DNA from 4 places in the Massilia consociata genome. Region 2 is predicted to be linked to each of the others. Evidence: predicted binding sites of a transcription regulator. Region 2 holds the regulator's gene; each other region holds the start of a gene.
The links. Region 2 encodes sigma-54, which starts transcription at its own class of promoters, with help from an activator protein. Its sites were predicted from a motif close to TGGCANGNAANCTGCTTT; they were not measured.
Positions count from the first base shown of each region.

Region 1: a site for sigma-54 is predicted at 2,445-2,462, ahead of ACFFJK_RS05425 (PEP-CTERM sorting domain-containing protein). Genes of this name have one in related genera too.
Region 3: a site for sigma-54 is predicted at 3,992-4,009, ahead of ACFFJK_RS20665 (PEP-CTERM sorting domain-containing protein). Genes of this name have one in related genera too.
Region 4: a site for sigma-54 is predicted at 4,001-4,018, ahead of ACFFJK_RS07330 (PEP-CTERM sorting domain-containing protein). Genes of this name have one in related genera too.

Region 1 covers NZ_JBHLWP010000006.1:286,345-293,683, forward strand. Annotated here, with positions in the region: gene ACFFJK_RS05415 (PilT/PilU family type 4a pilus ATPase) at 1-1,062, opposite strand, end outside; gene ACFFJK_RS05420 (hydrogen peroxide-inducible genes activator) at 1,252-2,193, shown strand; gene ACFFJK_RS05425 (PEP-CTERM sorting domain-containing protein) at 2,502-3,491, shown strand; gene ACFFJK_RS05430 (YaiI/YqxD family protein) at 3,552-4,007, opposite strand; gene ACFFJK_RS05435 (PEP-CTERM sorting domain-containing protein) at 4,233-4,799, opposite strand; gene ACFFJK_RS05440 (PhoX family protein) at 4,829-6,346, opposite strand; gene ubiA (4-hydroxybenzoate octaprenyltransferase) at 6,649-7,339, shown strand, end outside.
Region 2 covers NZ_JBHLWP010000016.1:176,704-184,042, reverse strand. Annotated here, with positions in the region: gene ACFFJK_RS17995 (KdsC family phosphatase) at 1-62, shown strand, start outside; gene lptC (LPS export ABC transporter periplasmic protein LptC) at 79-675, shown strand; gene lptA (lipopolysaccharide transport periplasmic protein LptA) at 707-1,258, shown strand; gene lptB (LPS export ABC transporter ATP-binding protein) at 1,255-2,028, shown strand; gene ACFFJK_RS17975 (RNA polymerase factor sigma-54) at 2,057-3,535, shown strand; gene hpf (ribosome hibernation-promoting factor, HPF/YfiA family) at 3,594-3,947, shown strand; gene ACFFJK_RS17965 (enoyl-CoA hydratase/isomerase family protein) at 4,076-5,161, shown strand; gene rapZ (RNase adapter RapZ) at 5,303-6,181, opposite strand; gene hprK (HPr(Ser) kinase/phosphatase) at 6,248-7,183, opposite strand; gene ACFFJK_RS17950 (PTS sugar transporter subunit IIA) at 7,236-7,339, opposite strand, start outside.
Region 3 covers NZ_JBHLWP010000022.1:24,019-31,357, forward strand. Annotated here, with positions in the region: gene paaZ (phenylacetic acid degradation bifunctional protein PaaZ) at 1-1,593, shown strand, start outside; gene ACFFJK_RS20650 (cupin domain-containing protein) at 1,668-2,141, shown strand; gene ACFFJK_RS20655 (hypothetical protein) at 2,162-2,389, opposite strand; gene ACFFJK_RS20660 (HAD-IA family hydrolase) at 2,470-3,153, opposite strand; gene ACFFJK_RS20665 (PEP-CTERM sorting domain-containing protein) at 3,352-3,942, opposite strand; gene argH (argininosuccinate lyase) at 4,209-5,603, opposite strand; gene ACFFJK_RS20675 (GNAT family N-acetyltransferase) at 5,831-6,268, shown strand; gene ACFFJK_RS20680 (cyanophycinase) at 6,336-7,339, shown strand, end outside.
Region 4 covers NZ_JBHLWP010000009.1:62,555-69,893, reverse strand. Annotated here, with positions in the region: gene ACFFJK_RS07350 (penicillin acylase family protein) at 1-1,868, opposite strand, end outside; gene ACFFJK_RS07345 (ParB N-terminal domain-containing protein) at 1,912-2,703, opposite strand; tRNA gene ACFFJK_RS07340 (tRNA-Leu) at 3,076-3,160, opposite strand; gene ACFFJK_RS07335 (hypothetical protein) at 3,356-3,757, opposite strand; gene ACFFJK_RS07330 (PEP-CTERM sorting domain-containing protein) at 4,057-4,698, shown strand; gene ACFFJK_RS07325 (hypothetical protein) at 4,918-5,127, opposite strand; gene ACFFJK_RS07320 (hypothetical protein) at 5,137-5,544, opposite strand; gene ACFFJK_RS07315 (SOS response-associated peptidase) at 5,662-6,333, shown strand; gene ACFFJK_RS07310 (choice-of-anchor Q domain-containing protein) at 6,454-7,339, opposite strand, start outside.

The DNA.
Region 1 (7,339 bases), on a different contig from region 2:
GTTGGCCGAGTCGGCATTGCGGATTGCCTCGTCGTAGCCGATATAACCCTTGTTATAGAGTTCGTACAAGGCCTGGTCGAAGGTGCACATGCCCAGTTCGCGCGACTTGTGCATGATCTCCTTGATGTTCTGGAAGTTCCCCTTCAGGATCATCTCGCCGATGGTCGGCGTGTTCAGCAGGATCTCGATGGCGGCCTTGCGGCCCTTGCCGTCTTCAAGGCGGATCAGGCGCTGCGAGACCACCGCGCGCAAATTGGACGACAGGTCCATCAGGAGCTGGTTGCGGCGCTCTTCCGGGAAGAAGTTGATGATGCGATCCAGGGTCTGGTTGGCGTTGTTCGCGTGCAGGGTACCCAGGCACAGGTGGCCGGTCTCGGCAAAGGCGATCGCGTGTTCCATGGTCTCGGTATCGCGAATCTCGCCGATCAGGATCACGTCCGGCGCCTGGCGCAGCGTGTTTTTCAGGGCGTTGTGCCAGGAATGCGTGTCCACGCCCACTTCGCGGTGCGTGACCAGGCAGTTCTTGTTCTTGTGGACGTACTCGACCGGGTCTTCGACCGTGATGATGTGGCCGGCCGAGTTGCTGTTGCGGTAGTCGATCATCGCCGCCAGCGTGGTCGACTTGCCGGAACCGGTGCCGCCCACCACCAGCACCAGGCCGCGCTTGGTCATGACGACATCCTTGAGCACTTCGGGCAGGTCGAGCTTCTCGAAATTCGGGATCTCGGAAGCGATGGTGCGCACCACCATGCCCACGCTCTGCTGCTGCACGAAGACATTCACGCGGAAGCGGCACACGCCGGGCAGCGAGATCGCGAAATTGCACTCCATCTCGGCTTCGAATTCAAGGCGCTGGCGCTCGTTCATGAGCGACAGGGCAAGCGCGCGCGTGACCTCGCCGGACAGGCGCTGCTGGCTCAAGGGCTTCATGGCGCCCTGGTGTTTCATGCTGGGCGGGAAATCGCTGGAGATGAACAGGTCGGAGCCGCCCTGGTGGTGCATCACCGTGAGCAGCTTGTGGATGTAGGCCTGGGCTTCCGCCGGGCCGAACGTCGATGACATGGGAACCTCTCGAGAGCGCAGGAGAAAAATCCTGCATGGCAATTATATCGAGGAAGTGTCGATGAAGAAGCGCCTGCCGGGATGCACCGCCGCTGATTTCGATAGAATATGAAATCCTGGCTGACTAAAAGCCAACATTGTGTCAGGATGAGCGTCAATGCAGCCGTGACATCCTGGGCAAGAGAACCTATGACACTGACCGAGCTGAAATACATCGTCGCCGTCGCGCGCGCCAAACACTTCGGCCATGCCGCCGAAGCCTGCTTCGTGGCCCAGCCCACCCTCTCCGTCGCCATCAAGAAGCTCGAGGACGAACTCGGGGTGACGCTGTTCGAACGCGGCGGCTCCGAGGTTTCCGTCACGCCGCTGGGCGCGCAGATCGTGGCCCAGGCCGAGCGCGTGCTGGAACAGACCGCCGCCATTAAGGAACTGGCAAAGCAGAACAAGGACCCGCTGGCCGGCCCCCTCCGGCTTGGCGTGATCTATACGATCGGCCCCTACCTGCTTCCGCCATTGGTGAAACGCCTGATCGACACCGTGCCGCAGATGCCGCTGGTACTGCAGGAAAACTACACCCACAAGCTGCTCGAACTGCTGCGCCAGGGTGAGCTCGACGCCGCCATCGTGGCGCTGCCGCTGCCGGATCACGGCATGTCGATGCAGACGCTGTACGACGAACCGTTTGTCGTCGCCATGCCCCGCTCGCATCCCTGGGCAGGCCGCAAGGAAATTCCGGCGGACGACCTGAAGCTGGAGACCATGCTGCTGCTGGGCGCGGGCCACTGCTTCCGCGACCAGGTGCTGGAAGTGTGCCCGGAAATGGCGCGCTACTCTTCTCCCGGCAACGGCATGCAGCGCACCTTCGAAGGCTCGTCGCTCGAGACGATCCGCCACATGGTGGCCAGCGGCATCGGCCTGACCGTGCTGCCGCGCGCCTCGGTGGCCGACATGAACGACCCGAACGGCCTGCTGACCTACGTCCCGTTCGCGCATCCGGCGCCGTCGCGCCGCGTGGTCATCCTCTGGCGCAAGAGCTTCACGCGGCGCGCCGCGATCGATGCGGTGGCGCAGGCGGTCGGCGAGTGCAAGCTGCCCGGCGTGGACATGGCGGCGCTCGAAGCGGCCGCTTGAGGATCGCGGCAGGCTGTCAACGCCTGCCTGCTCGGCGCCTCCGGCACCGCATCCCGACGGCCCTTCACGATACCGGCCCTGCCTCATGCGTTATTTCTTACCGCAAATAACTGCAATCTGCTCTCAAATGCTTCCAAAATGCAATACAATTACTTATAATTAATAAGTAACTGTCGGTATACCTTACATCTGGGTCCCGCCCAATACCCCTGCCCGCCTTAAGTCCTTGAATATATGAGGTATTAGCGTGAAGGCACGCTTATTGCATATCGTATTTACGATTTTTAACCAAACTACAGGGGTAATCCATGAAACTGTTTAAAACACAGGTCTTTGCTGGCCTGTTGTTCCTGGCAGGGGCTGCTCAGGCAACGCAGTTGACCTTGCCCGCAGCAAATGAAATGTCCGTTGGCACCTACAACGGCTTCAACATCTATTCGCTCGACCTGCTCAAGCAATGCGCGCAAGCGGGCGATGCACGTTGCCTGCCGAGTTCCGGCCTGCCGGTGCAGTCTTCACCGGGCCAGATTGCCGACCAGGCCGTCATCCTCGGTGGGTCGAACGGCATGACGAACTTCCGCAACAGCCCGTTCCCGAACGGCGCCGCGGTCGATGAGGTGTTCCTCACCCCGCGCGGCAACCAGGGCGCATCCTATACGATGAGCGACCCGGGCGGCCAGTTCGCGGGCGACCGCGCCAACACCTGGGAGATATCGCTCGATCTGCTGCGCAACTACCTCAATGGCAATGATCTGGTCTTCCTGTTCGACAATAACCAACAGGGTTCCGGCGCCAACCAGTGGATCAATGTCTGGGGCCAGGCACGCATCATCGACGGGTCCGGCAACACGGTCAACGGCCTGTGCTTTGAACTGAGCACCGGCAGCGGCTGCAGTGCGCCTGTCCCGAGCGCCTATGTTCCTGTCGTGGGCAATTTCTGCGTCGACAAGACGACGGGCGCTTCCTACAACGTGGGCACGGCCCGGAACGCCACATCTTGCGGCACCAACGGCTACTTCGTGGAAAACAACCTCGGGACCAACAATGCCGAGTTCGCAGCCTACAACCAGACCCTGAGCAACGCCGTCCAGAACCTCATTGCAGGCAACTACTTCCTGTCGGTGGACGTGCGCTATACCGGCAACAATGCCGGCGCCGAGCAGCTGTGGATCTGCAGCGATTGCACCGTCGCCGGCACGCCGCCGGGCCAGGTGCCGGAGCCGGCCACGCTGCCGCTCATGCTGCTGGGCTTCATGGCAGCCGGGGCGATGGCCCGCAAGTCGCGCAAGCAGCACTGAAGCGCGCTTTGCAGACATGGAAAGGAGCCGCAAGGCTCCTTTTTTCATGCTGCGCAGCGCTCAGCGTCCGGTGCGCTGGCGCGCCAGTTGCCGGTCGAGCGCATTGGCGAAGTTCCGGCTGTCGGCCTGGCTGAAAGCCGCCGGCCCGCCGGTATCGACGCCGCTGCCGCGCAGCTCTTCCATGAAGGCGCGCATGCTCAGCTGCTGGGCGATGGTGTCCTTCGTGTACCACTCGCCGCGCGGGTTGAGCGGCAGCCCGCCCTTGTCCAGCACCAACGCCGCCAGCGGGATGTCGCCGGTGACGACGATGTCGCCGCTGTGTACGCGTGCGACGATCTCGGCATCGGCCGCGTCGGCGCCCGCCGGCACCTGCAGGGCGCGGATGAAGCGCGAGCCGGGCACCCGGACCAACTGGTTGGCCACCAACGTGACGTTCAGTTGCAGGCGCTCCGCCACGCGGAACAGGATGTCCTTGATCACCGCAGGACAGGCGTCGGCATCGACCCAGATGTGCATGATTCAGTCTTCAGTCAGGTAAGCGTCCATTGTAGCCGGATCCGCCGACGGTCCACGGCGGCGCCCGGCAATGCGGTATGCTGTCCGGCTCATCACATTCACGGACCGATATGATCCTGAGACCCCTCCTCGCTGCCGGCCTTGCCCTCCTGTCGATGCCCCTCGCGCAGGCCGGCGCGGCCGTGGCAGGCCTGGCTGCGCGGGGCAGCCAAGCCTGTTCAGCGCTCAGTCCTTCCTGCGGCGGCGCGCGGCCATCAGGCCGGCCATGCACAGCATCGGCAGCACCAGCGCGGCCGACGACGGTTCGGGCACGGCGGCGGTGATGGTGAAGCGGTCGCCCGCGCGCAGGCCGGCGGTGTCCAGCAGCCAGTCCCGGCCATTGCCCAGGACATTACCGAACTGGAACTCGGTATAGACCGGCGTGCTGAAGTCGATGGCGGCGGCAAGGGCGCCGGCGTTCACCGCGCGCACGGTGGTGAAGTCCGAGGCCACGCTGCCGGCGGCGCCGAAACGGATGCCCTGCAGGCTGAAGGTAAAGCGGCTCAGGTCGGCGCCCGTCAGGTTGCGCACCAGGGCGTTGAAGCTCAGCGGCCCTTGCAGGTCGTCGGCCTCCAGCACGAAGTTCAGCGTGGTGGTGCTGAAGTTCTGCAGGTCGAGGTCGAACGAGACCAGGCCCGGTGCGCTGTAGTCGTCAACGGTGTTGCTGCCGGTGGTGCTGGTCAGCACGGCTGCATTGGCGGCGCAGGACAGGGTCAGCGCGGCAGCGAAGGAAAGCAGTTTGGCGATGTTCATGGATGCTCCAAAAATGGTCGGAAGATGGCTTACAGCGGCCCTTTGGCCCAGGGGCCGGTGATGGCGAAGGTCACGCCCGGGGTCTGGATGTTGACGAACAGGTAGCGGCCGGTCGGGTCGAAGCAGGCGCCGGCGAACTCGTTGCCGCGCTGGTCGCCCGCAAGCGAGGCCAGCTTGCCTGCGCCCTGCAGCTGGGCGGCGGTCAGGACGATGTTGTTCTTGGCGAAGATGTAGGCGTCGCCCAGGCCGGTGAGGCCCATCAGGCGCTGGCCGAAGCCGAAGCTGTCGGTCGCGGCGGTCGAGGCGTCTTCGCAGATCAGGATCGCGTTGCGCGGGCTGACGGTCAGGTTGTCGCCCATGTTGCCGACCAGCGGGCTCGGGCTCGCGTAGATGCACTTAAGCACCTGCGTGGCCAGGTCGAGCTCCCAGATGGTGCCGCGCTGGACGGGGCCGCCCGCCGTGTCCATCACGTACACCTTGCCTTGCGCATACCAGATGCCTTCGCCGCGGTTCATGCGCGCCGCGCCCTGCACCCAGCCCTGCACGAAGGGGCCGGCGGCATTGGTGATGCGCACGCCGCTCAGGCCGACGGCGTCGCCGCGGTTGGCGTCCGGATTGGCGATGTTCACCCATTCCAGTTCGTACTTCGCGTCGACCGGCATGGTGGCCAGGTTGACGTTGTTGATGCCCTTGACCTTGGCCATCTGCAGCACGCCGCCCATTGCCAGCGTGCCCGGCGCGCCCGTCGTGATGTCCGGGATGTAGCGGTAGAAGCCCGACTTGCCGGACGAATCCTCGGTCTGGTACACGATGCAGGTGGCCGGGTCGACGGCGGCGGCTTCGTGCGCGAAACGGCCCATGCCGACGATCGGCTGGCCGGTGGTGCGCGCCGGGTCCGAATGCACTTCGAACACGTAGCCGTGCTTCTTGCCCGACGCGCTGACGGCGTCCGAACCGACTTCCTCGCAGGTCAGCCAGGTGCCCCACGGGGTGATGCCGCCCGCGCAGTTGGTCTGGGTGCCGCCCAGGCTCGGGGTCATGCTGACCCAGTTACCGTCGCGGAACAGCAGGTTGGTGGTGCCGCCGCCGAAGCGGTTGCCCGAAGTCGCGCTGACGGCGCCACTGTCGTACACGCCGATCGCGTTCAGGAAGTTGCTTGGCGCGCTGCCGCCGATCTCGTGGTTGCGGATGAGGACCAGCTCGGTGCTGCGGCCGACCTTGCGCGACAGGACCACGCCCATGCCGTCGTGGCCGCCCGGGCAAGCTTTGCCGTCGGTCATCAGGTCGCCGCGCCAGCCGAAGCTCTTGTAGGTGAAGCCGGCCGGCAGCTGCAGCAGCGGCAGGCCGGTGGTGAGGTCGTTCACCGGGGCGATCGGACCGTACGGGCTGTCCACCAGGGCGGTGGCGCCGTTGGCGGCCATGGCCTGCTGGGCCTGCAGCGCGGCGAAGGCGCCGATGAAGGGCAACGCGGTCGAGCCGGCGAGGCCCTTGAGCAGGTTGCGCCTGGTTGGCGAGACGTCCTGTGGCGAGATGTCCTTGTCAGTCATTGTGATTCTCCATGTGAGTGTGGAGCCGCGGGCATGGAGCCGATTCCCCCCTGCAGCTTGATCTGGTTGCGCCACCCGGAGCGTTGCCGGGCTGGCTGCTCATCCGTAACCGGGCAAGCCGATGCATTAAAACAAACGAACATGTCGGCTCCATGACAACAAAATGGCAACATTTCCGGAAACATGGGCGCCAGGGCGGAATGCATGGCCGCCTTGGAAGTGCATGCCGCGCCGATCCGCCAAAAGCTTTAGAATCCCTGTCTTCTGCTCAACAATTCTTGCTAGCCAAGACAACGCGATTCATGAACAAGTTGGCGCTCTATTTCCGCCTGGTCCGTGCCGACAAGCCGATCGGCATCCTCCTGCTGCTGTGGCCTACCCTGTGGGCGCTGTGGATGGCCTCCGGCGGGACACCAAGCATGACGGTGCTGGCGATCTTCGTGCTCGGCACGGCCCTGATGCGCTCGGCAGGCTGCGCCATCAACGACTACGCCGATCGCGACTTCGACAAGCACGTGAAACGCACCGTGGACCGCCCGCTCACCAGCGGCAAGATCCGCGGCTGGGAAGCCGTGATGGTGGCGGCCGTGCTGTCGCTGGTGTCCTTTCTCCTGATCCTGCCCCTGAACACGCTGACCAAGCAGCTGTCGGTGCTGGCGCTGATCGTGGCCGGCACCTACCCCTACTTCAAGCGCTTCTTCGCGATTCCGCAGGCCTACCTGGGCATCGCGTTCGGCTTCGGCATCCCGATGGCTTTCGCCGCGGTGCAGAACGAGGTACCGGCGGTGGCCTGGTGGCTGCTGGTGGCGAACGTGTTCTGGGCCGTGGCCTACGACACCGAATACGCCATGGTCGACCGCGACGACGACCTGAAGATCGGCATCCGCACCTCTGCCATCACCTTCGGCCGCTTCGACGTGGCCGCCGTGATGCTGTGCTATGGCGCGGCGCTGGCCATCGACCTGGTGTGCGGCTGGTACCTGGGGCTGCGCT
Region 2 (7,339 bases):
GCGACATGATCATGCGCGCCCAGGGTACCTACGAACAGGCGCTGGCGCCGTATTTCGCCTGAACACGGTCAGGACGCCATGGTCAACTACAAGCGCACCGCCCACCGCTGGAAGCTCTTGAGCATCATGATGATCGGCGTGTTCTGCGCCTTCGGCAGTTTCTGGCTGCTGCAGGTGATGGAGAGCGACGAGCTCGACGGCCGCCTGGGCGGGCCGGGGTCCGAACCCGACTACATCGTCGAGAATTTCTCGTTCGTGCGCATGACGCAGGACGGCAAGCCGAGCTACGTGGTGTCGGGCAAGCGCCTGGCGCACACGCCGATGGGCGATGTCTCCGTGGTCGAACAGCCGGTGGTGCAGGGCATGACCCCGGGCCGTCCGCGCATGACCGTGGTGGCCGACCGCGGCCGCATCTACCATGAAGAGCACCGCGTCGACCTGCTCGGCAACGTGGACATCCAGCGCCCGGCCACGCCGACCAGCGAAGCGCTGCGCGTGCGCACCCAGGCGCTCACCGTGCTGCCCGACGAAGAGATCATGAAGACCGACAAGCCGGTCGAGATGCAGCTCGGCGCCGCCACCGTGCGCGGCACCGGCATGGTGGCCAACAACGCCACCCAGAAGCTGCACCTTGCCAGCCGCGGCCAGATCGTCTATCCGCCGCGCCAGCGCTAGCGGCCAGCAAACAACACAGGACAAGCATTCAATGAAAAAACTCATCGCAGCCGTCTTCCTTGGCCTGGCATCGCTCAGCGCCTTTGCCGAGCGCGCCGACTCGCTCAAGGAGGCCGTGATCAACTTCGACACCCTCGACGTCGACGAGGTCACGCAGACCCGCACCCTGACCGGCAACGTCGTGCTCACGCGCGGCACCCTGGTCCTGAAGTCCGACCGCGCCGTGATGAAGGAAACGCCGGAAGGCTACATGAGCGTGACGCTCACCGCAGCGCCGGGCAAGCTGGCCACCTTCCGCCAGAAGCGTGACGGCGGCCCGAACCTGTGGGTCGAGGGCCAGGCCCAGCGCATCGAATACGACGAGCGCGCCGAACTGGTCAAGCTGTTCTCCAGCGCCGAAGTGCGCGAGCTGGAAAACGGCCGCATGACCAACGAGATCAAGGGTCCCTTCATCTCCTACGACAACCGCCGGGAAGTCGCGCAGGTGCGCAACGACCCGAGCGGCGCGAGCAAGGTCGGCGGCGGCCGCGGCACCCTGATCATCGCCCCGCGCCGCACCACGTCGGAAGGCGCCAAGCAATGACGGCAGCGCGCGAAACGGCAGGCCGCGAAGACTGCAGCACCCTGGTCGTCAAGGGCCTGCAGAAGAGCTACGGCAAACGGCTGGTGGTGCGCGACGTGTCGCTGCAGGTCGAATGCGGCGAAGTGGTCGGCCTGCTGGGGCCCAACGGCGCCGGCAAGACCACCTCGTTCTACATGATCGTCGGCCTGGTGCCGTCGGATGCCGGCACCATCGACATCAACGGCACCGACATCACGAGCCTGCCGATCCACCGCCGCGCGGTGCTCGGCCTGTCCTACCTGCCGCAGGAAGCCTCGGTGTTCCGCAAGCTGACGGTGGAAGAGAACATCCGCGCCGTGCTGGAACTGCAGCGCGTGGACGGCAAGGCGCTGCCAAAAGACCAGATCAACGAGCGCCTCGACACCCTGCTGGCCGAGCTGCAGATCGAGAAGCTGCGCGAGAACCCGGCGATGTCGCTGTCCGGCGGCGAGCGCCGCCGCGTGGAGATCGCGCGCGCGCTGGCGACCAACCCGCGCTTCGTGCTGCTCGACGAACCGTTCGCGGGCGTGGACCCGATCGCGGTCATCGAGATCCAGCGCATCGTGCGCTTCCTGAAGGAGCGCAACATCGGCGTCCTGATCACCGACCACAACGTCCGCGAGACGCTCGGCATCTGCGACCGCGCCTACATCATCAACCAGGGGGCGGTGCTCGCCTCGGGCCGTCCTGACGACATCATCGCCAACGAATCCGTGCGGCGCGTGTATCTGGGTGAACACTTCCGCATGTAGTACTGCATCTCGTCACGACCATTAGGCAATGAAACAGTCACTGCAACTCCGCACCTCGCAGCACCTGGCGCTCACGCCGCAACTGCAGCAGTCGATCCGCCTGCTGCAGCTATCCACGCTCGAACTGCACCAGGAAATCGAACAGATCCTGGGCGACAACCCGCTGCTCGAACGGCTCGACGATCCGCTCGACCGTTCGGTGCGGCTGCTGGCCGACGGCGCCATCAACCAGGCGCCCGCCAACGGCGAAGCGCCGGCCGCGCAGCCGGCGCAGGAGCAGGGCGCTTCCGCCGACGGTGCGCAGGGCGAGGGCGATGGCCACGACCACGACGGCGAGCGTGGCGATGGCGACATGGACTGGGGTGGCGAAGGCGGCGGTGCGCGCAGTGGCGACGACGAAGACGGCCGCCCGCAACTGGAAGCCTGCGGCCTCACGCTGCGCGAGCACCTGATGGAGCAGGTGCGCACCACCAGTTGCGCAATGCGCGACCGCGCCCTGGTCGAACTCGTGATCGACGCCCTCGACGACAACGGCTACCTGGAAGAGCCGCTGGACGAGATCCACGCGCGCCTGCCAGCTGAGCTCGAGATCGAGATGGACGAACTGCGCTGCGCGCTGGCCCTGGTCCAGAGCCTGGACCCGGTCGGCGTCGGCGCGCGCAGCGCGGCCGAATGCCTGGCGCTGCAGATCCGCCGCATGCCGGGCGTGCCCCTGGTGACGCGGCGCCTCGCCTTGAAGATCGTCGAGGGTTACCTGACCTGGTTCGCGCAGCGCGAATATACCAAGCTGAAAAAGGCCCTGGATTGCGACGACGAAGACCTGCGCGAGGTGCAGGCCGTGGTCCGCAGGTGCAACCCGCATCCCGGCGCGGCGTTCGCATCGGGCGTCTCCGACTATGTGGTGCCGGACGTGATCGTGCGCCGCGCCAAGAACGGCTGGGCCGTTTCGCTGAACCCGGAAGTGATGCCGCGCCTGCGCGTGAACACGCTGTACGCGAACCTGCTCAAGCAGGGAAAAAGCGAAAGCCAGATGGGCGCGCAGCTGCAGGAAGCGAAGTGGCTGATCAAGAACATGCGCCAGCGTTTCGACACGATCCTGCGTGTTGCCGAGGCAATCGTCGAGCGCCAGCGCAACTTTTTCAGCCACGGCGCGGTTGCCATGCGCCCTCTTGTTTTACGTGAGATAGCTGATACACTAGGTCTACACGAGAGCACAATTTCTCGTGTCACAACGCAGAAATACATGCTGACCCCGCACGGCATGTTCGAGCTGAAGTACTTCTTCGGAAGCCATGTCGCCACCGAAGCGGGGGGAGAAGCCTCCTCGACGGCGATCCGCGCTCTCATTGCGCAATTGACAGGAGCAGAAGACCCTAGGAACCCTTTATCCGACAGCAAGATCGCGGAGATGCTCGGGGAACAAGGTATGGTCATTGCGCGCCGGACGGTTGCCAAATACCGCGAAGCGCTCAAGATTCCGCCCGTCAGCCTCCGCAAATCCCTGTAAAGCTACTGCCCACTCTCACCTTGTGGCGCGGGCAGGGCACCTTCCCAAAGGAGTGTGTATGAACCTCACAATCAGTGGCCACCATCTCGAAGTCACCCCCGCCATCCGTGAATACGTTCAGAATAAGCTCGAGCGCATTACCCGCCATTTCGACCACGTGATCGACACCCACGTGTTCCTCGCCATCGATAACCTCACCGAAAAAGAAAAACGGCAGAAAGCCGAGATCAACCTACAGGTATCTGGCAAGATTTTGCACGTGGCCAGTGCGGCGCAAGACCTTTATGCGGCAATCGACACGCTGATGGACAGGCTGGACAGGCAGGTTCTGAAACACAAATCCATGCTTCAAAACCATAATCACGTAGCGCACAAGCGCATGCCGGACAACGGCGAAGCCGCCGCAGCGTAACACCTACGCACACACCGCGGTAATCACAGCAAGGGCGTCTGAGGGGACGCCCTTTTTGCTTTGTAAAGATATCGCACCGGCCCGAGTGTTCTGTAGAATGCATGTCTTTTCGATCACAGAGCACTGCCATGACCGATACCGTCCTGACGCGCGTCGCCAACCGTACCGGCGTCATCACGCTTGACCGCCCGAAAGCCCTGAACTCGCTGTCGCTGGACATGGTGCGCGCATTGACCGCCATCCTGCTGGACTGGCAGGACAGCGCCGCCGTCGATGCGGTGCTCATCACCAGCACCAGCGAGAAAGCCCTGTGCGCGGGCGGCGACATCCGTTTCTTCCACGAGATGGGCCGCGTCGGCCCGACCGGCGGCAGCGCGCTGCTGGAAGATTTCTTCACCGAAGAATACGCGCTGAACCACCTGATCCACTTCTATCCGAAGCCCTACATCGCCGTCATGGACGGCGTGGTGATGGGCGGCGGCATGGGCATCGCGCAGGGTGGCCCCGGTTGCGGCCTGCGTATCGTGACCGACCGTACCAGGATGGCGATGCCGGAAGTGAACATCGGCCTGTTCCCCGACGTGGGCGGCAGCCATTTCCTGTCGCATGCCCCGGGGCAGCTGGGCCAGTACCTGGGCCTGACCGGGCTGACGATCGGCGCGGCGGACGCGCTCTATGTCGGGCTGGCGGACGTGTTCATGCCGGGAGAACGGCTCGGCGAGCTGATGGCGCTGGTGGAATCGACCCTGGGCGCGCAATTGCCGGAGGCGATCCGCGCGTTTGCCGCGCAGTTTGCAAGCCAGGCAGGTGCAAGCGAGCTGCAGGCGCAGCGCGCAGTGATCGACGCGCACTTCGGCGCGGCCTCGGTGCCGGCCATCATGGAGTCGCTCTCGCGCGACGAAAACCCGTTCGCGCAGAAGGCCCTGAAGGCGATGCGCCAGCGCTCGCCCCTCATGATGTGCGTGACGCGCGAGCTTCTGCTGCGCGGCGCCTCGCTGGACGTGGCCGACTGCCTGCGCATGGAGCGCAACCTGGTGCGCCGCAATTTCGAGCATGGCGAAGTGCTCGAAGGCGTGCGCGCGCTGGTGATCGACAAGGACAATGCGCCGAAATGGAACCCGCCGACGCTGGAGCAGGTGACGCCGGCGATGGTGGCGCGCTTCTTCGAGCCGGTATGGCCGGACTACGCGCACCCGCTGCGGCACCTGGCCTGATGGTCTGTAGGGTGGGCGGGTCTCCCGCCCATGCGGTGATAGTTAACGGTGAATCAGCCGGGCCGGCAGCTCTGGTGTGAGTTGAACGCGTGGGCAGGAAAACCTGCCCACCCTACGTTCCGGATGGACCTAAAGACCGTATCAGACGGTAATGTGCTTCGGCTGCTCCCGATGCCGCACGATGACGCGCTCGGTACTGTTGAAGTAGGCTCCCAGCCGCTCCGCCATGTACACCGACCGGTGCTGTCCGCCGGTGCAGCCCACCGCCACCGTCAGGTAGCTGCGGTTGTCCGTCTTGAACGAGGGCAGCCACTTCTCGACGAACGCACGGATGTCTTCCAGCATTTCGGCCGCGCTCGGCTGCGCATCGAGGAAGGCGATCACCGGCGCATCCTTGCCCGTCAGCGGGCGCAAGGCCAGGTCGTAATAGGGGTTCGGGATCGCGCGCACGTCGAACACGAAGTCCGCATCCAGCGGCACGCCCACCTTGAAGGCGAAGGACTCGAAGAACAGGGTCAGCGGCGCATGTTCGACGTCGGCCAGTTCCTTGATCCAGGCACGCAGCTTGTTGGCGGACAGTTCGGACGTGTCGATCACGTGGCCGAGGTTCTCGATTGCCGACAGGCGCTCGCGCTCCTCGGCGATGCATTCGATGAGCGTGCGGCGCGATGCCGGGTTCTCGCCCGGGCGCAGTTCGTGCGACAGCGGGTGGCTGCGGCGGGTTTCGGAGAAGCGCGCGACCAGCGAATGCGTGCTCGAGGTCAGGAACATGACCTTGACGTTGTGGCCTTCTTCCTTCAGGTGGCGCACGCTCACGGGCAGTTCCACCAGCGACTCGGCGCTGCGCGCGTCGACCGCGACGGCGATCCGCTCGGTGCCTTTCTCGCTGACGGCGTAGACCAGGGCCGGCAGCAGCGCCGGCGGGAGGTTGTCGACGCAGTAATAACCTGCGTCTTCGAGGACATTGAGGGCAACCGATTTGCCCGAGCCGGAAATACCGGTGATGAGGACGATGTGCATGCGGCGATGATACCGCAAGCGCCCCGCGCTTGTCCCTGTTCTCCTATGAGGACATGGGGTGAAACCTTAGTCGCCGCTCATCGCCTGGCGTTGGCGCTCCATGAATTCCTGCAGCGTGTCGATGCCGCGCAGTTGCAGGATCGTGTTGCGCACCGCCGCCTCCAGCAGCACCGCGATGTTGCGGCCGGCCGCGACGGGGATCACGACCTTGCGGATCGGCAGCCCGAGCACGTCTTCGGTCGGGTGGTGGAAGGGCAGGCGCTCGACTTCCTCGTCGAGCGTACCGCGCTTGACCAGGTGCACGATGAGCTTCAGCCGCATCTTGCGGCGCACCGCGGTCTCGCCGAAGATCGCCTTGATGTCCAACAAGCCCAGGCCGCGCACTTCGAGCAGGTTCTGCAGCAGCGGCGGGCAGCGGCCCTCGATCATGTTCGGCGCGATGCGCGAGAATTCCACCGCGTCGTCGGCCACCAGGCCGTGCGAGCGCGAGATCAGTTCCAGGCCGAGTTCGCTCTTGCCGAGGCCGGATTCGCCCGTGATGAGCACCCCCACGCCCAGCACGTCCATGAACACGCCGTGCATGATGACGCGCTGCGCCAGCTTCTTGGACAGATACACGCGCAGGAAGTCGATCACCTGCGCCGCCGGCAGCGGAGTCGAGAACAGGGGGATGTTCTGCTCGTCGCAGATGGCCAGGATGTCGGGCGGGGTTTCCAGGCCCTGTGCGATGATCAGGGCCGGCGGGCCGCCGCCGATCAGCTCGCCGATCACATGGGTGCGCGAGCTCGATTTCAGGCGGTGGTAGTAATTCAGTTCCTGGTGCCCGAACACCTGGATGCGGCCCGGGTGGATCAGGTTCAGGTGGCCCACCTGGTCGGCAGCCGAGGCGGCGTCGCCTGCGATCTGGCGTTCGCCGCCGGGGAAGCCCGCGAACCAGCCGAGCTGCAGGCTGTCGCGGTTGTCGTCATACAAGCGCTGGATGGTCAGCGGAGTCTGCAGCATGGGCATGGCTTCGGTGCGCGGCGACATTGCCGCACAGACAGTCTAATACAAATCAGCCCAACGCCTGCAGACTAGGTTGCCAGTTGATGATGCGCTCATGGACCGACTTCGGGTCTGGATCGGTCGCCAGGGCCGTCCTCACCGCTTCGTCCGAGA
Region 3 (7,339 bases), on a different contig from region 2:
GTGCACATCAATGCCTTCAACTTCCCGATCTGGGGCATGCTGGAAAAATTCGCGCCGAGCTTCCTGGCCGCGATGCCCTGCATCGTCAAGCCGGCTACCGCCACCAGCTACCTGACCCACGCGACAGTGAAAATGATGATGGAGTCCGGCCTGCTGCCGGAAGGCGCGCTGCAGCTCGTCATCGGCTCCACCGGCGACCTGCTCGACCGCCTGGGCGGTTTCGACGCCGTGACCTTCACCGGCTCGGCCGACACCGCCGCCAAGCTGAAGGCCAACCAGAACCTGATCCGCCAGTCCGTCCCGTTCACGGCCGAAGCCGACTCGCTCAACTGCGCGATCCTGGCGCCGGACGTGACCCCCGACGATCCGGAGTTCGACCTGTTCGTCAAGGAAGTGGCGCGCGAGATGACCGGCAAGGCCGGCCAGAAGTGCACGGCCATCCGCCGCGTCATCGTGCCCGAGCAGCACGCCGATGCCGTAGGCAGCCGCCTGCGCGAGCGCCTGGCGAAGATCACCGTCGGCAACCCGAAGGTCGAGGGCGTGCGCATGGGTGCGCTGGCTTCGATGGACCAGCACCGCGACGTCTCCGAGCGCGTCGAAATGCTCGCGCGCGGCAACGAGGTCTTGTATAGCGCCCGCGACGGCTTCAACCCGGTGGGCGATGGCTGCGCCAACGGCGCCTTCTTCGCCCCGACCCTGCTGCTGTGCCGCAACGCATTGAATAACGACGCCGTGCACGACATCGAGGCTTTCGGCCCGGTCTCTACCCTGATGACCTACCGCGACATCGACGAAGCCCTGATTCTCGCCGCGCGCGGCAAGGGCAGCCTGGTGACGACGCTGGTGACCAGGGACCCGGCGATCGCCGCCCACGCGGTACCGATCGCGGCCGCCTCGCATGGGCGCGTGCACATCCTCGAGCGCGAATCGGCGGTGGACTCCACCGGCCACGGCTCGCCGCTGCCGCAGCTCAAGCACGGCGGCCCGGGCCGCGCCGGCGGCGGTGAGGAGCTGGGCGGCATCCGGGCGGTGAAACACTTCCTGCAGCGCGCCGCGGTGCAGGGTTCGCCGACCATGCTGGGCGCCGTCACCGGCGAGTACGTGCGCGGCGGCGCAGTGAAGGAAACGGAAGTGCACCCGTTCCGCCGCTGGTTCGAGGACCTGGAGGTAGGCCATTCGCTGCTGACCCACCGCCGCACCGTGAGCGAGGCGGACATCGTCAACTTCGGCGGCGTCTCGGGTGACTACTTCTACATGCACTTCGACGAGATCGCGGCCAAGGACACCCAGTTCGGCAAGCGCATCGCCCACGGATACTTCGTGCTGTCGGCGGCGGCGGGCCTGTTCGTGTCGCCGGCGCCGGGCCCGGTGCTGGCCAACTACGGCCTGGACAACCTGCGCTTCGTGGCGCCGGTGGCGATCGGCGACACCATCCGCGCCCGCCTGACCTGCAAGCGCAAGGTCGACCGCAACCGCACGGACGAACAGGGGCGCGGCCAGGGCGTGGTGGCGTGGGACGTGCAGGTGACGAATCAACACGACGAACTGGTGGCGAGTTACGATATCCTGACGCTGGTGCAAAAACGCGGCTAGAACCTGGCGATAGCTAACGATAACGCGTGCGTGGATGGCACCGCCGCCCACGATCAACCGAGGAGACCGAAGGCATGGCGAGACTGGACCTGAGCAGTATTCCCGTACTGAAAGGCACGGGCTACCCCGAGCAGTTCGCCGAGCTGGTGGACGGACGCACCAGGCAGGCACTCGGCGACGCCGGCGGCCTGGCCCAGTTCGGCGTCAACCTGGTCGAGCTGCAGCCGGGCGCGGCCTCGTCGCAGCGTCACTGGCACTCGCACGAGGACGAGTTCGTGATGATCGTGTCCGGGGAACTGGTGCTGGTGACCGACGAAGGCGAGACCATCATGCGCGCCGGGGACTGCGCGGCTTTCCCGGCGGGAAAGCCGAACGGCCACCATCTCGTCAACCGCAGCTGGGGGCAGGGAGTGTTCCTGTGCGTCGGCTCGCGCGTCAAGGAAGACGTGGCGAGCTATCCCGACATCGACCTGCGCTATGACGGCGCGACGGATACCTATACGCACAAGGACGGCACGCCGTATCCACCGCGCGCGCCGCACGGCTGAGCAAACCGGCCTGTATCAGCTCAGTTCAGCTTCCTCGCATAGCGGCTGCGGATGTGCTGGCTCACGAAGGTGGACAAGCCGCGTCCCTCGCGCGCCAGTTCCTGCATTCTGGCAATGTTCTCGGCCCCGGCGCTGCGCTCGGTGTACAGATAACGGTCGCCTCCGGTGAACTGGATGGTGATCGAGTCCTTGTCGATGTCGTAGGCGACCACACCGGATTCGCCGCTCGTGTTGCGGTAGCGGTGCATGTGCATCTCCATGGCTTACGTCGATACCATCCATGTGGGCATGGTCCTTGTCAGTACAAGGCGCCATGCGGATCCGGCGTTCAATGACCGATCTTGCGCTGCACCTTCAGCAGCCCGCTTTCCGTCCGCACGGCAACCAGATCCGCATAGTCCGGCACCGGGGCCGAACGCGTCTCCACGGGATGCGTGTGGGTGGCGGTGACGACGATGCTGTCCATGCCGGCTGCCTCGGCGGCCGCCAGCCCGATCGGCGTGTCCTCGAATACCAGGCAATCCTGCGGCGCCACGCCCAGTTTTTTCGCGCCCAGCAGGAACGGGTCCGGCGCCGGCTTGCCGTGCTTGACGTCTTCGGCCGACACCAGCAGGGGCGGCAGGGGCAGGCCGGCGGCGGCGATGCGCGCCGTGGCAAGCGGGCGCGAGGCCGAGGTGACGATCGCCCAGCGGTCCGTCGGCAGGCTGGCCAGGAAACGCCCCACGCCGGCGATTTCCTCGATGTCGGCCACGTCCTCGATCTCGGCCAGCGCAATGCCCAGCGCCTCGGCCACCGGATCCACGCCGGGCAGGCCCAGCTTACGGATGGTGTCCTCGGTGCGCTTGCCGTGGACGGTGGGCACGAACGTCACCGGGTCGAGCCCGTGGCGCAATGCCCACGCGCTCCAGACCCGCTCGGCGGACTTGATCGAAGTGAGGATGGTGCCGTCCATGTCGAACAGGAAGGCGGCATATTCACGCGCGGGCAGGACGTTAGGGTTGGTCGGCGTCACGGATGGGTTCTCGTTATCGGTTGAGCAAGGCCCGCTGAAGCGGGCAGGGCGCCCAGCATAGCGCAAACGGCGCAAGCCTTTCGCCCGCCAGACCGGCCAATCATGCCCTTGCTTGAAAAACCATGGGAGTGAGCATTCCGGAATAACAAACGGCAACCCAGGTGGGTTGCCGTTGGGCTGGATGGCAGCCGGGCCGGATCAGCGGACGCGGCGGCGTGCAGCCAGCAGGCCTGCGAGGGCCAGGCCGAACAGCGCTGCCGATGCCGGTTCCGGCACGTCGCTGGCTTCTTGCTGTTTCAGCGACAGCGTGCCCAGGAGGCGCGCGTCCGAGTCGCCGTTGGTGCCGCCGAACGTGAACTGCAGGGTATCGCCGGCATTGACGTTGGCGAAGGTGTAGGTGCCCGCATAGCCAAAGCCGCCCGAAGGCGCGCTGCAGCAATTTGCAGGGCCGGCATTGACGAGCGAATCGGTGCTGCCCATCGAGGACGACGCGTTCAGGAATGCGGTAACCATGAAGTAGGCGTGGAAGCCGCTATAGGTCCAGTCGAAACTGTAGTCGCCGGCTTTGTCGGCAATGGCCGTCGCGCTCCAGCTCTGCGTCGAGTACACGTCCGGTCCGGCAAGTGCGTAGGTCAGGTCGGCTCCGGCTGCGGTCTGGGTTGCCGCGGTGGTGCCCGGCCCGGTGATGTTCCAGGTGAGCACGCCGGCGTTGGCGGCGGGAGCGAAAGCGAATGCGATGGCTACGGCGAGCGCAACGGCTGGGGTGTTGGATACGAGTTGTTTGAACATGATGGCTCCAGTTGTTGTTGTACGTAGGAATCCCTGCAGTTCGTGCATAAATGCAATTACCATGCCAAAAGGAAATAAATACGTATATTCAACAACTTGCCGAAAAGCTTACTATTCACCTTCCTTGAAGTGTAAATATTTTCGACACAAGGGCTGGCAGACGGGAGCCGGTTTTGCCGGCCGCGCGTTCGGCCGGTATGGAAGCAAACCTTGCGTTTACTTGTGCCGGGTGTGAACGCGTGGACGGCAGCGCCGTCCACCCTGCATTACGCCAGTTGCTGGCGCACGCGCGCGATCGCCTTGCGCACCTGATTCGGCGCCGTGCCGCCCACGTGGTCGCGCGCCGCCACCGAGCCTTCCAGCGTGAGCACGGCAAACACGTCCTGTTCGATCAGCGGAGAGAACGCGCGCAGCTGTTCCAGCGACATCTCCGACAGGTCGCAGCCGGCCACGTCGCAGGCGCGCACCGCGTGCGCCACGGCTTCGTGCGCGTCGCGGAAGGGCAGGCCCTTCTTGACCAGGTAATCGGCCAGGTCGGTCGCCGTCGCATAGCCCTGCAGGGCGGCGGCGCGCATGTTCTCTGCCTTGACCGTGATGCCGCCGGCCATGTCGGCGAAGATGCGCAGGGTGTCGGTGACGGTGTCGATGGTGTCGAACAGCGGTTCCTTGTCTTCCTGGTTGTCCTTGTTGTAGGCCAACGGCTGGCCTTTCATCAGCGTCAGGAGGCCGTTCAGGTGGCCATAGACGCGGCCAGTCTTGCCGCGCGCCAGTTCCGGCACGTCCGGGTTCTTCTTTTGCGGCATGATCGACGAGCCCGTGCAGAAGCGGTCGGCGATGTCGATGAAGCCGATGCGCGGGCTGATCCACATCACCAGCTCTTCCGAGAAGCGCGAGACGTGCATCATGATCAGCGAGGCGGCGGCGGTGAATTCGATGGCGAAGTCGCGGTCCGACACGGCGTCGAGCGAGTTGTGGCACACGTCCTCGAAGCCCAGGGTTTTCGCCACGCGCAGGCGGTCGATCGGGAAGGTGGTGCCGGCCAGGGCGGCCGCGCCCAGCGGCAGGCGGTTCACGCGGCGGCGCGCGTCCTGCATGCGTTCAAGGTCGCGACCGAACATCTCGACGTAGGCCAGCATGTGGTGGCCAAAGGTGATCGGCTGGGCGACCTGCAGGTGGGTAAAGCCCGGCATGATGGTGTCGGCATGGCGCTCGGCCAGGTCCGTCAGGGCACTGCGCAGGCTGTTCAAGAGGCCGACGATGTCGTCGATGGCCGCACGCACGTACAGGCGGATGTCGGTAGCCACCTGGTCGTTGCGCGAGCGGCCGGTATGCAGGCGCTTGCCGGCGTCGCCGACCAGTTCGGTCAGGCGCTTCTCGATGTTCAGGTGCACGTCTTCCAGGTCCAGCAGCCACTCGAAGGTGCCGGCCTCGATCTCGCCCTTGATCTGTGCCATGCCGCGCTCGATCTCCGCACGGTCCTGCTCGCTGATGATGCCTTGCGCGGCCAGCATCTCGGCGTGGGCGAGCGAGCCCTGGATGTCGAACGGCGCCAGGCGCTTGTCGAAGAATACGGAGGCGGTATAGCGCTTGACGAGGTCGGAGACGGGTTCGGAGAAGCGCGCCGACCAGGCTTCGGCTTTCTTGGAGAATTGTTCGGTCATGGTGGGATCCCTGTTGGTATCCCACGATTATAACTGGCATGTGTATGACCGAGTCGGGCCCGAAAGACCGGCACTGCCGCTGCCGAGCCTTGCCTGCACAATGGCCGCGCTGCTAGCCGGGCCCGTGTATGGACGCCCGGCGGCTATCGGAAGCGGGCGTCCAATTGCGCGTTAGGCACCATGCAAACGGCGCTAGAATTGGTTTTTTTGCCAGATCCACGGTTCCCATGATTACCAACGATTCCAGCTTCCAGGTCAGTACCGACCAATCGCGGCTCGATGTCCCGATGATCTACCGCTTCCTGAGCGAACAATCCACCTGGGCCGTCGGCATTTCGCGTCCTGTCGTCGAGCGCGCCATCGAGAATTCGCTGTGCTTCGGCGGCTATCTCGACGGCCGCCAGATCGCCTTCGCACGGGTCATCACCGACTATGCCACCTTCGCCAACATGGTCGATGTGTTCGTCGTGCCGGAGTACCGCGGCCACGGCTACGGCAAGCAGATGATCGGCGTCGTGCTGCGCCATCCCAGCCTGCAAAAGCTGCGCCGTTTCACCGTGAATACGAACAACGCGCACAGCCTGTTCGAACGCTTCGAATTCACCCCGCTCCAGCAGCCGGAAGCCTGGATGGAGCGATACTTTCCGAACATATATTTGTCCTGAGCATACTCAACACGGCGACGCCCTTCTCGAATCAGGCTTACGATAGTCTGAACCGAGAGGAAGCCGCATGTTCCAGGTCGTCGCCCATGTTGTCGTCCAGGTTGCCGCGAAGCTTGCCACGAAGCTCGCCACGAAACTGATCGTGCGTGCATTGCTCGGTGTCGCCATCCTGGGCAGCCATCCGCTCGGCGCCGCGGAAGCCGTGCAGCCGAAGGGCTCGCTCGTCATCATCGGTGGTGCCTTGCGCGGCGATAACGCGGCCGTATGGGAACGCATGGTCCAGCTCGCGGGCGGCAAGGGCGCCCGCATCGCCGTGTTCGCTTCCGCTTCCGCCAATCCCGAAAAAGCGGGCAAATTCCTCGTAGAACGATTCAACCAGTACGGCGCCAGGGCATTCTTCGTGCCGGTCGCCGTGCGCCTGAGCGGCACCGACTACCGGGCGGCGGCCGACGATCCCGCCCTGGCCGCCAGCGTGCGCACCGCCGGCGGGGTCTTCTTCGCGGGCGGCGACCAGGGCCGCATCACGCGCGCGCTGCGCCGTGCGGACGGCAGCAACACCCGCATGCTCGACGCGCTGTGGGACATGTACCGGCGCGGCGGCGTCATCGCCGGCTCCAGCGCCGGCGCCGCCATCATGAGCAGCACCATGTTCGGCCATCCCAAGCCGGTCCATGCCACCCTCAAGCTCGGCCTCGACGACGGCAAGGAAATCACGCCCGGCCTGGGCTTCATCGGCGACGACGTCTTCATCGACCAGCACCTGCTGGTGCGCGGGCGTTTCGCGCGCATGGTGCCGGCCATGCTCAAGAAGGGCTACAAGATCGGCCTCGGCATCGACGAGAACACCGCGATGGTGGTCGGCCCCGACCGCGACGTGGAGGTGATCGGTTATCGCGGCGCGCTGCTGGTCGATTTGTCGCGGGCGGTGCCGCAGGATGGCCTGCAGGGGGGGCCACTGAGCGTCAGCAACGTGCGCCTGAGCTACCTGGACAACGGCGACCGCTTCAACCTCGCCACGCGGGTGTTCACGCCGTCGCAGGACAAGATCGACAACAAGGTCGACCCGGGCAA
Region 4 (7,339 bases), on a different contig from region 2:
TTGTCGGAGGCGCGCTGCAGCGACGCCAGGCGCTCCTGCGGGTTCAGGCTGTTCGTGATGAAGTCGACGGTTGGCACGTTCGCCGCACGGGCGCGCTGCGCGTGCTGGGCGACCATGTCCTGGCCCCAGTAGATCGCCAGCGAAGTCGGCACCGAGGCCACGCCATAGCGCAGGTCCCAGGCGCGCAGCGCCGCGACCTGCCCTGCCAGCGCGGCCTTGCGCGCGTCGCTTGCGGGCAGTGCGTCGTAGTCGGCCAGCAGCTGCGGCAGCAGCGGCTCGAAGGCGGTCAGGTGGCTGTCGTAGGCAGCCGCGATCAGGCTGTCGAGGGTGAAGCCCTTGGCATCCTTGAGCACGCGCTCGGCGTGACGTCCGCGCGCGTTTTCGGGCAGCGACCACATGTAGTCAGGGTAGTCCTGGCGCTTCGGGCTGCTCGCACCCGAGGCGCTGAACGGCCAGTTGTTGGTGTTCGAAATGTAGCCGCTGGCCGGATTGAACAGCGTGATCGTTTCTTTGATCTGGTGCAGACCCTGCCATTCCGTGGCCGGGTTGCTGCCGTCCACAGGCTTGGTCCAGTCGAAGCGCGGGTCGCGCTTCGGGATGAAGTTGCCGTGGAAGTAGGCGATGTTGCCCTTCGCATCGGCGTACACGGTGTTGTTCGAGGAATTCGTGCGCAGTTCCATCGCCTTGTAGAAGGCGTCGTAGTCGCGCGCCTTGGTGCGGGTGTACGACTGCGTGAGGGCCTTGAGCGGCTCGTCCATCATCTTGACGGACACCCACTTGCCCGCTTCCTCGCGCACGATCGGGCCGTGGTGGGTGAAATAAGCGGTGATGGTCTTGCTGGCCATGGCGCCGGACGGGGTCTTGTAGGGCAGCGTGACCGGCACCGCCTTTACCTGCCGCTCCTGCTTGCCGTACTTGTAGAAGAACTTGCCGCCCTTCTCGACCACCGTTTCGAGGTACTCGTCGATCACGTCGCCGCCGCCCGAGGTGTGCATCCAGCCGGTCTTGTCGTTGAAGCCCTGGTAGATGAAGAACTGGCCCCAGGTGACGGCGCCATAGGCGTTCAAGCCCTCTTCGCTGACCATGTGCACTTCCGGACGGAAGTAGAACGAGGTATGGGGGTTAATCAGGAGCAGCGCATTGCCGGAAGCGGACAGCTTGGGGGCGATGGCGAAGCCGTTCGAGCCGCGCGGCTCGGCATCGTGGCCGTTGGCCAGCGCCGCCGTGTCCCGTGGCGTCGCCTGCGGGCGCTTGCCGTAGAAGCGCTCCAGTTCCTTCAGGTCGATCGATTCGATGTCGCCGCCGATGCTGCCCTCGCTGAACGAGAGCGCCATCCAGGGCTCGAAGCGGGTGATCAGCTTCGGCTTCACTTCCGGGTGCGTATGCAGGTAGTAGTTCAGGCCGTCGGCGAAGGCGTTCATCAATGCCTTGAGCCAGGCCGGGCTGGCCGCGTACTTGGCCTGCATGTCGGAAGGCTGGATGTACATCTTCATGCGCAGGTCGCGCCAGATCTCCTTCTCGCCTTCGACCTCGGCCAGGCGGCCCATCGCGTTGATGTAGTTGAGCTCGACGCGGTTGAAGTCGTCCTCGGCCTGGGCGTACAGCAGGCCGAACACGGCGTCCGCATCGGTCTTGCCGAACACGTGCGGAATGCCCCACTTGTCGCGCATGATCGTCACCCGCGCCGCCGTCTTCTTCCAGCGCGCCAGTTCGGCGGCGCCGGGGGCCTGCCTTGCGGCCTGATTTACCGCGGGCGCAGCCTCGGGCACCGCCTCGGGCGCCGCATCGCGCGCAACGGCGGCCATGGGAAAGGCGGCGCCGAACGCGCCGGCAAGCGCGAACGGCAGGATGTGGCGGGGGATGAACATGCGTGGTCTCCTTGTTGTTCCTTGTTGTTATGGGCGATGGCGCCTAGGCGGCGCCGGCGTGGACCAGGCGCTGCTTGAGCACTTCGTTCTCGTTCAGCAGCGTGGCGACGCGGTCCTTCAGCGAGGCGATCTCGGCGCGCGCGGCGGCCAGCTCGTCGGCCGGGTCGGCTGGCGGCGTCTCCTTCTTCGGGCGGCTGGCCATCTTCTGTTCGCGCACCTGGCGCGCGGCCTGCTGCAGCTCCTTACGCCCGCCCGCGACGGCCGCCTTCTGCACTTCTTCGGGCAGCTGGGCGACGTTGGCGGCGGCATTGATCGAGATGGCGCCGGTGCGCACGGCCTCGCGCAGTTCCGGCGTCGCGGCTTTCTGGATGCGCTCGATCTGGCTGATGGTGTTGGCCGACACGCGCGCCGCCTTGGCCACCTCTTCGCGGGTGTTCCACGGCGGCGGCGGGCGCGAATCCAGGTCGTCAGCCTCGGGCTTGGGCGGCTCCTGGGCCATCTGCTCGGCCAGGCGGGCGGTGACGATTTCCTTCTTCTTCAGGGCCAGCACGCCGCGCTGGAAGTCCGACACGCTGCGGCGGGCCAGGTGGTTGTCGATCATCCACAGCATCACGTCGTCGATCGACGCGAAGTTGTTGTTATGGACGGTGCGGAAGGGAATGCCGTGCTTCTGGCAGATCTCGTAGCGGTTGTGGCCGTCGATGAGCGTGTCGCGCCACAGCACCAGCGCGTCGCGGCAGCCCTCGGCAAGGAGGCTGCGCTCGAGCGCGGCATATTCGATGTCGGTCAGCGGGTCGACGAAGGCACGCAGTTCGTCGTTGATGGTGATGTTCAATTCTTGTCCTCTTGCTACTGCGCCGCCAGGGTCGGGGCGCCGTCCGGCATGCTACACCATCCCGGCGGGAGGACCAATGGATGAGAGAAAAACCTGGTTACGAGCGGTAAAGTTGAATTTCTGTCCCTCCACTCCTGATCCATAGTCGACCAAGGGCGAACAGGTTCGAGCGCCTGTCTTGCGCCGCACGACATGACGTGTCGGCGAAGCTGCGTTTATGACACCTCAACAGTTCATTGCGAAGTCAAGCGCAGGAGGAAATTGTATGGGGTTGGAGATTGCTGCGATAGGGCAACTATCCTCGCCGCCATGTCGGAAATGTTCGGGGGAGCGGGAAGCATTGTGACAAACGGCTTGGGCGCAGGAGGATCGTGGTGCGGGCAGCCGGAATCGAACCGGCACGCCTCACGGCGGCAGATTTTAAGTCTGATGCGTCTACCAATTTCGCCATGCCCGCGTCGGCGGGGATTGTACTACGTGCAGCAGCCACAGTGTTAGTAGTTGAGCTACGTGTGCCGGCCATGGTGGTGGTCAGGGTATCCATGCGTGGCGGATGCTGCGCTCAGCTGGCCGTGAATCCATGTGCGGAAAACGAAAAAACCCGCTGAACACCGGCCATGCTGACGAGAACAGGGCTCCGGCTCAGGCACGTCTATTCTCGAGAAACGAAAATGGCGATGCCGGTGCCGCTCTTGTGTTCGGCATTGGCCGGCAGGATCACAGCCCCGCCGGTTGTCACCGGGACGAATACTGCGCCCGGCTCCTGCTTGTTGCCGGTAGCCGTCAGGAGGACACCGTTGGCGCCCAGCTTCGCTGCCTCTTCCTTGAGGCGCTCGACCATCTTGTCGGTCTTGCCCTGGTTGGTCACGGCCCACGACGCTTCGCTGGACGTCTCCAGCAGCGCAATGCGCTCATAGGATGCCGGCGGCTCGAGATACAGCTTCACCGCACTCGGCTGAATCGCGGGGCGTGCATGGCCAACCAAAATTACCGAACTACTCGCACACGCACTCAACAGGACAGCAATCGCCGCACCAAAAACAATCTTTTTCATTTCCACCTCAGTTCCGGCATCGTAGCGTGCCGTTGCGCAACTAAATTATAGGACCTGCCATTTGTACAAATGTCATCAATTGTCCTATCGTTGTAAGCAACGCTCTCCGGCCTTGCGCGTGTGCGGCGGCAACCGGAGCGCAACCGACATGGCTCGGCAACTCCGTCGAAAAGTTTTACAGGGAACCCAACAAAAGTAACCAACAATCAGCCAAGCAGATGATAATAAAAGCTTATTTCTAAGTGGCATGAGAATTGCTCACGGTACGGCGCAGTTCCCACAGCGACCTCCCCTCTACCATGATCAAACGACTCCTCGCCCTGGCAGCCGGCTCCCTGCTGTCCCTGAACGCCTTTGCGGGCTACATCCAGTATGACCTGAGCGGCCCCGTATCCGGCCACATCGTCCAGCATGAATCCGACCAGTCGATCGCCTACTTCTGGATCGACCAACTGGTGACCGGCACGCCCTATCCTTTCATCCAGTCGCTGACGCCGGTGCAGCAGGGGGAAGGCGCCACCGTCATTCGCGCCACGACCACGTATTTCCGCAACGATGGTCCGACCAACTTCTCCATCTCCAGCGATTTCGGCGCCGACCAGACAACCTGGCTCGACATCGCTTTTTCGCGCGGCGCGCAGGGAAGTTTCAGCTACACCGCGAACCATGCCAATTCCATCTACCTGTGCGGAGACAATGGCTGCGGCTTCGAAAGCTTTTCCGGAACGCTCTCCGGCTCGGCTTCCAGGGGCGTCGTCGACCCGCAGCTTGCGAGCTATCTCGACTTTGTCGGCGGCTATTACGACGGCATCGCGCCGGCCGTCCCGACCTACGTGAATCCGGGTCCGGCCCCCGCCCCGGTACCCGAGCCCGGCAGCCTAGCGCTGCTGGCGCTGGGCGCGCTGGGCCTGGCAGGCATGCGCCGCAAGACCGCAAACTGAAAGAGCGAGCCGAAAAAAAACCGCTGCCCACCGGGCAGCGGTCAAGAACTCAGTTGGCACTGAGCTGGAGACACGCGGAGAAAGGTGGAACTATCCACCAGAGAACAATACCGAGATAGGGTTGCCCTCCCGGCTCTCAAGCGCCACTTCATCCCGTCCGCGTGTCAGCGTGTTCGTACATCCTTCTTGAAACTTTCTAGGGTCCAGCACCGCTGGCGGCTATGGCGCCGCCCGCCAGCTCTGGTAGGCCACCGCCAGGCAGACCACGCCCACGAAAAACAGCAATCCGTACACGAAGAACCGCATCGAGCCCGCCAGGCCGGCGACGGCGCGGTTCGCCTTGTCGTCCAGCTTGCCGCGGTTGCGAAACGCATTCAGCAGCATCGAGATGAAGATGAACAGCGTCGCAAAGATCAGTACCGCTTTCATGCCGTTCCTTTAGGTGCGCGCCACGACCAGCGCCAGCGCCGCCAGCGCCAGCACGCCGGACACGCCGGTCGCCACGCCCAGCCACAGCATGCGGGTGCGCGCCGCTTCCATCTTGGCGATCAGCTGTGCGTTCTGGTCGGCCAGGTTGGCGATGATCTCGGAGGCCTGCAGCATCTGGTTGCGCAGGTCGGCCAGCGTCGCCTCGTTCTTCTCGACGCGCATGACGAGCGTGCCGAACACGTCGTCGTGCGCTTCGGCCTCGGCCATCATCGGGTCCGGCGCCATGCCCGGCGTGCCCCCGGACTTGCGCGCCACCGTGTCCCACAAGCGGCGCGCGCCGGTCGCCACCTGCGGCGCGGCATTGATCACTTCACTCCACGGGACGGTCCTGAGGACGCTCCACCAGCCAGATGCCATGTTTGTTTCTCCTGTCGATCGAATCACCCGCGAGCATACCACTGCGCGCGCGCCCGGTGGCCCGGCTTGGAACGCTACCGTGCAACGCCTTGCCTGCGGCTGGCGTACCATGCCCCCATGTGTGGACGATTTGACCAGAGCCAGACGGCTCGCTACTACGCCGGCGTGTTCGGCTGGACGGACGCGGTCTACGACAGCGAATCCGGGCCCGCCTGGAACGTCTCGCCCGGCAGCTACCGCCCCGTGATGCACGTGCAGGACGGCGAGCGCCGCGTGGACGACGTGTTCTGGAGCTACCGCCCCCGCTGGGCCGAGGGCAAGGTGCCGATCGTGGTCAATGCGCGCATGGACAAGCTCACCAACCGCTACTGGAAGCCGCTGCTCAAGAACGGGCGCGCCATCGTGCCGGCCGAGGGCTGGTACGAATGGACCGGCGAGAAGGGCCACAAGCAGCCCTGGCACATCCACCGCAAGGAGCGCAAGCCGCTGTTCATGCTGGCGCTGGCGAACTTCGGCAGCTTCACCGAGAACCGGGCCGAAGCCGGCTTCGTGCTGGTGACCGACGAGGCCGACAAGGGCATGCTCGACATCCACGACCGCCGGCCGGTGGTGCTGGAAGCGCCCGACGCCGAACTCTGGCTCGACCCGGCGCTGTCGGCCGAGGAAGCCCTCGACCTGGCGCGCCGCGCCGCCCTGCCCTCGGACGCCTTCGAATGGTACAAGGTGAGCACCGCGGTGAACCGCGCCGGCGCCCAGGACCCGCAGATGGCCCTGCCCCTGGGCGAATGATTTGACCGGATGGTAAAAAACCCGCACGTTCGCACGTGCGGGTTTGTCGTCGGGTGTCCGCAGGCGGGGCGGCGATGGTGCCCGCCCCGCATCGGACCGATCAGTGCTGATCAGTGCTGATCAGTGCTGGTATGCGCCCAGGTCGAAGCCGGTGCTCGTGTTGCGCGCACGGCCGTCGATGTCAGTTGCCGGTGCGTAGGTCGAGATGCCGCGGCCGATCGCCGGCGAGCTGGTACTCAGCTTGAAGTTCGGCGTCGCGGCGGTACGCGAGTAGCCGACGAACAGCGGGTTCGAGCTGATCGTGTTGGTGTGGGTCAGGCCATTGAGCAGGCGGAAGTTGTACTTCGGGTTCTGGAACACCAGGTTGTTGCGGTAGGTGTTGTTCTTGCCGGTCTTGCCCTGTTCCGAGATGCCGTACTCGTTGTCGAACACAATGTTGTTGTGCACGTGGACGTTGTTCGCGCCGGCCGAGGTGAAGTAGTAGTTGCCGCCGCCGACGATGATGCCGAACACCGACGAGCTGACCGTGTTGTTGATGATCTTCAGGTCGGTCGCATCGTGCCACAGGTGGATCGCCGCCGAACCCACGCGGTACACCACGTTGTTCATGATGGTGCCCGAGGTCGAGTGGTAGATGCCCTGGACGTAGGTGCAGCCCTTCGGGCCGATGTCATGCACCACGTTGCCGATCACGTCACCCTTGACGCCCTTGTAGTAGCTGTCCACGCCGATCGCCGAGCCGCCTGCGCTGTTGCACGGGATGGTGGTGGCCAGGTGATGCACGCGGTTGGCCTGGATCACGTTGTACGAACCGCCGGTGTAGATGCCCAGGGTCCACTTGGTGCCGTTGCCGAGCTTGCTGCCGTCGACGTCGAAGCCGATGATGCTCACGTAGTGGCCGCGGTTGTCCCATGCGCTCTTGATGGTCGAGTTGGCCGGCGGGACGATCTTGGCGCCCCACTTGGTGGTCGAGACGTAATAGATGCGGCCGGCCGCGGTGCCGTTG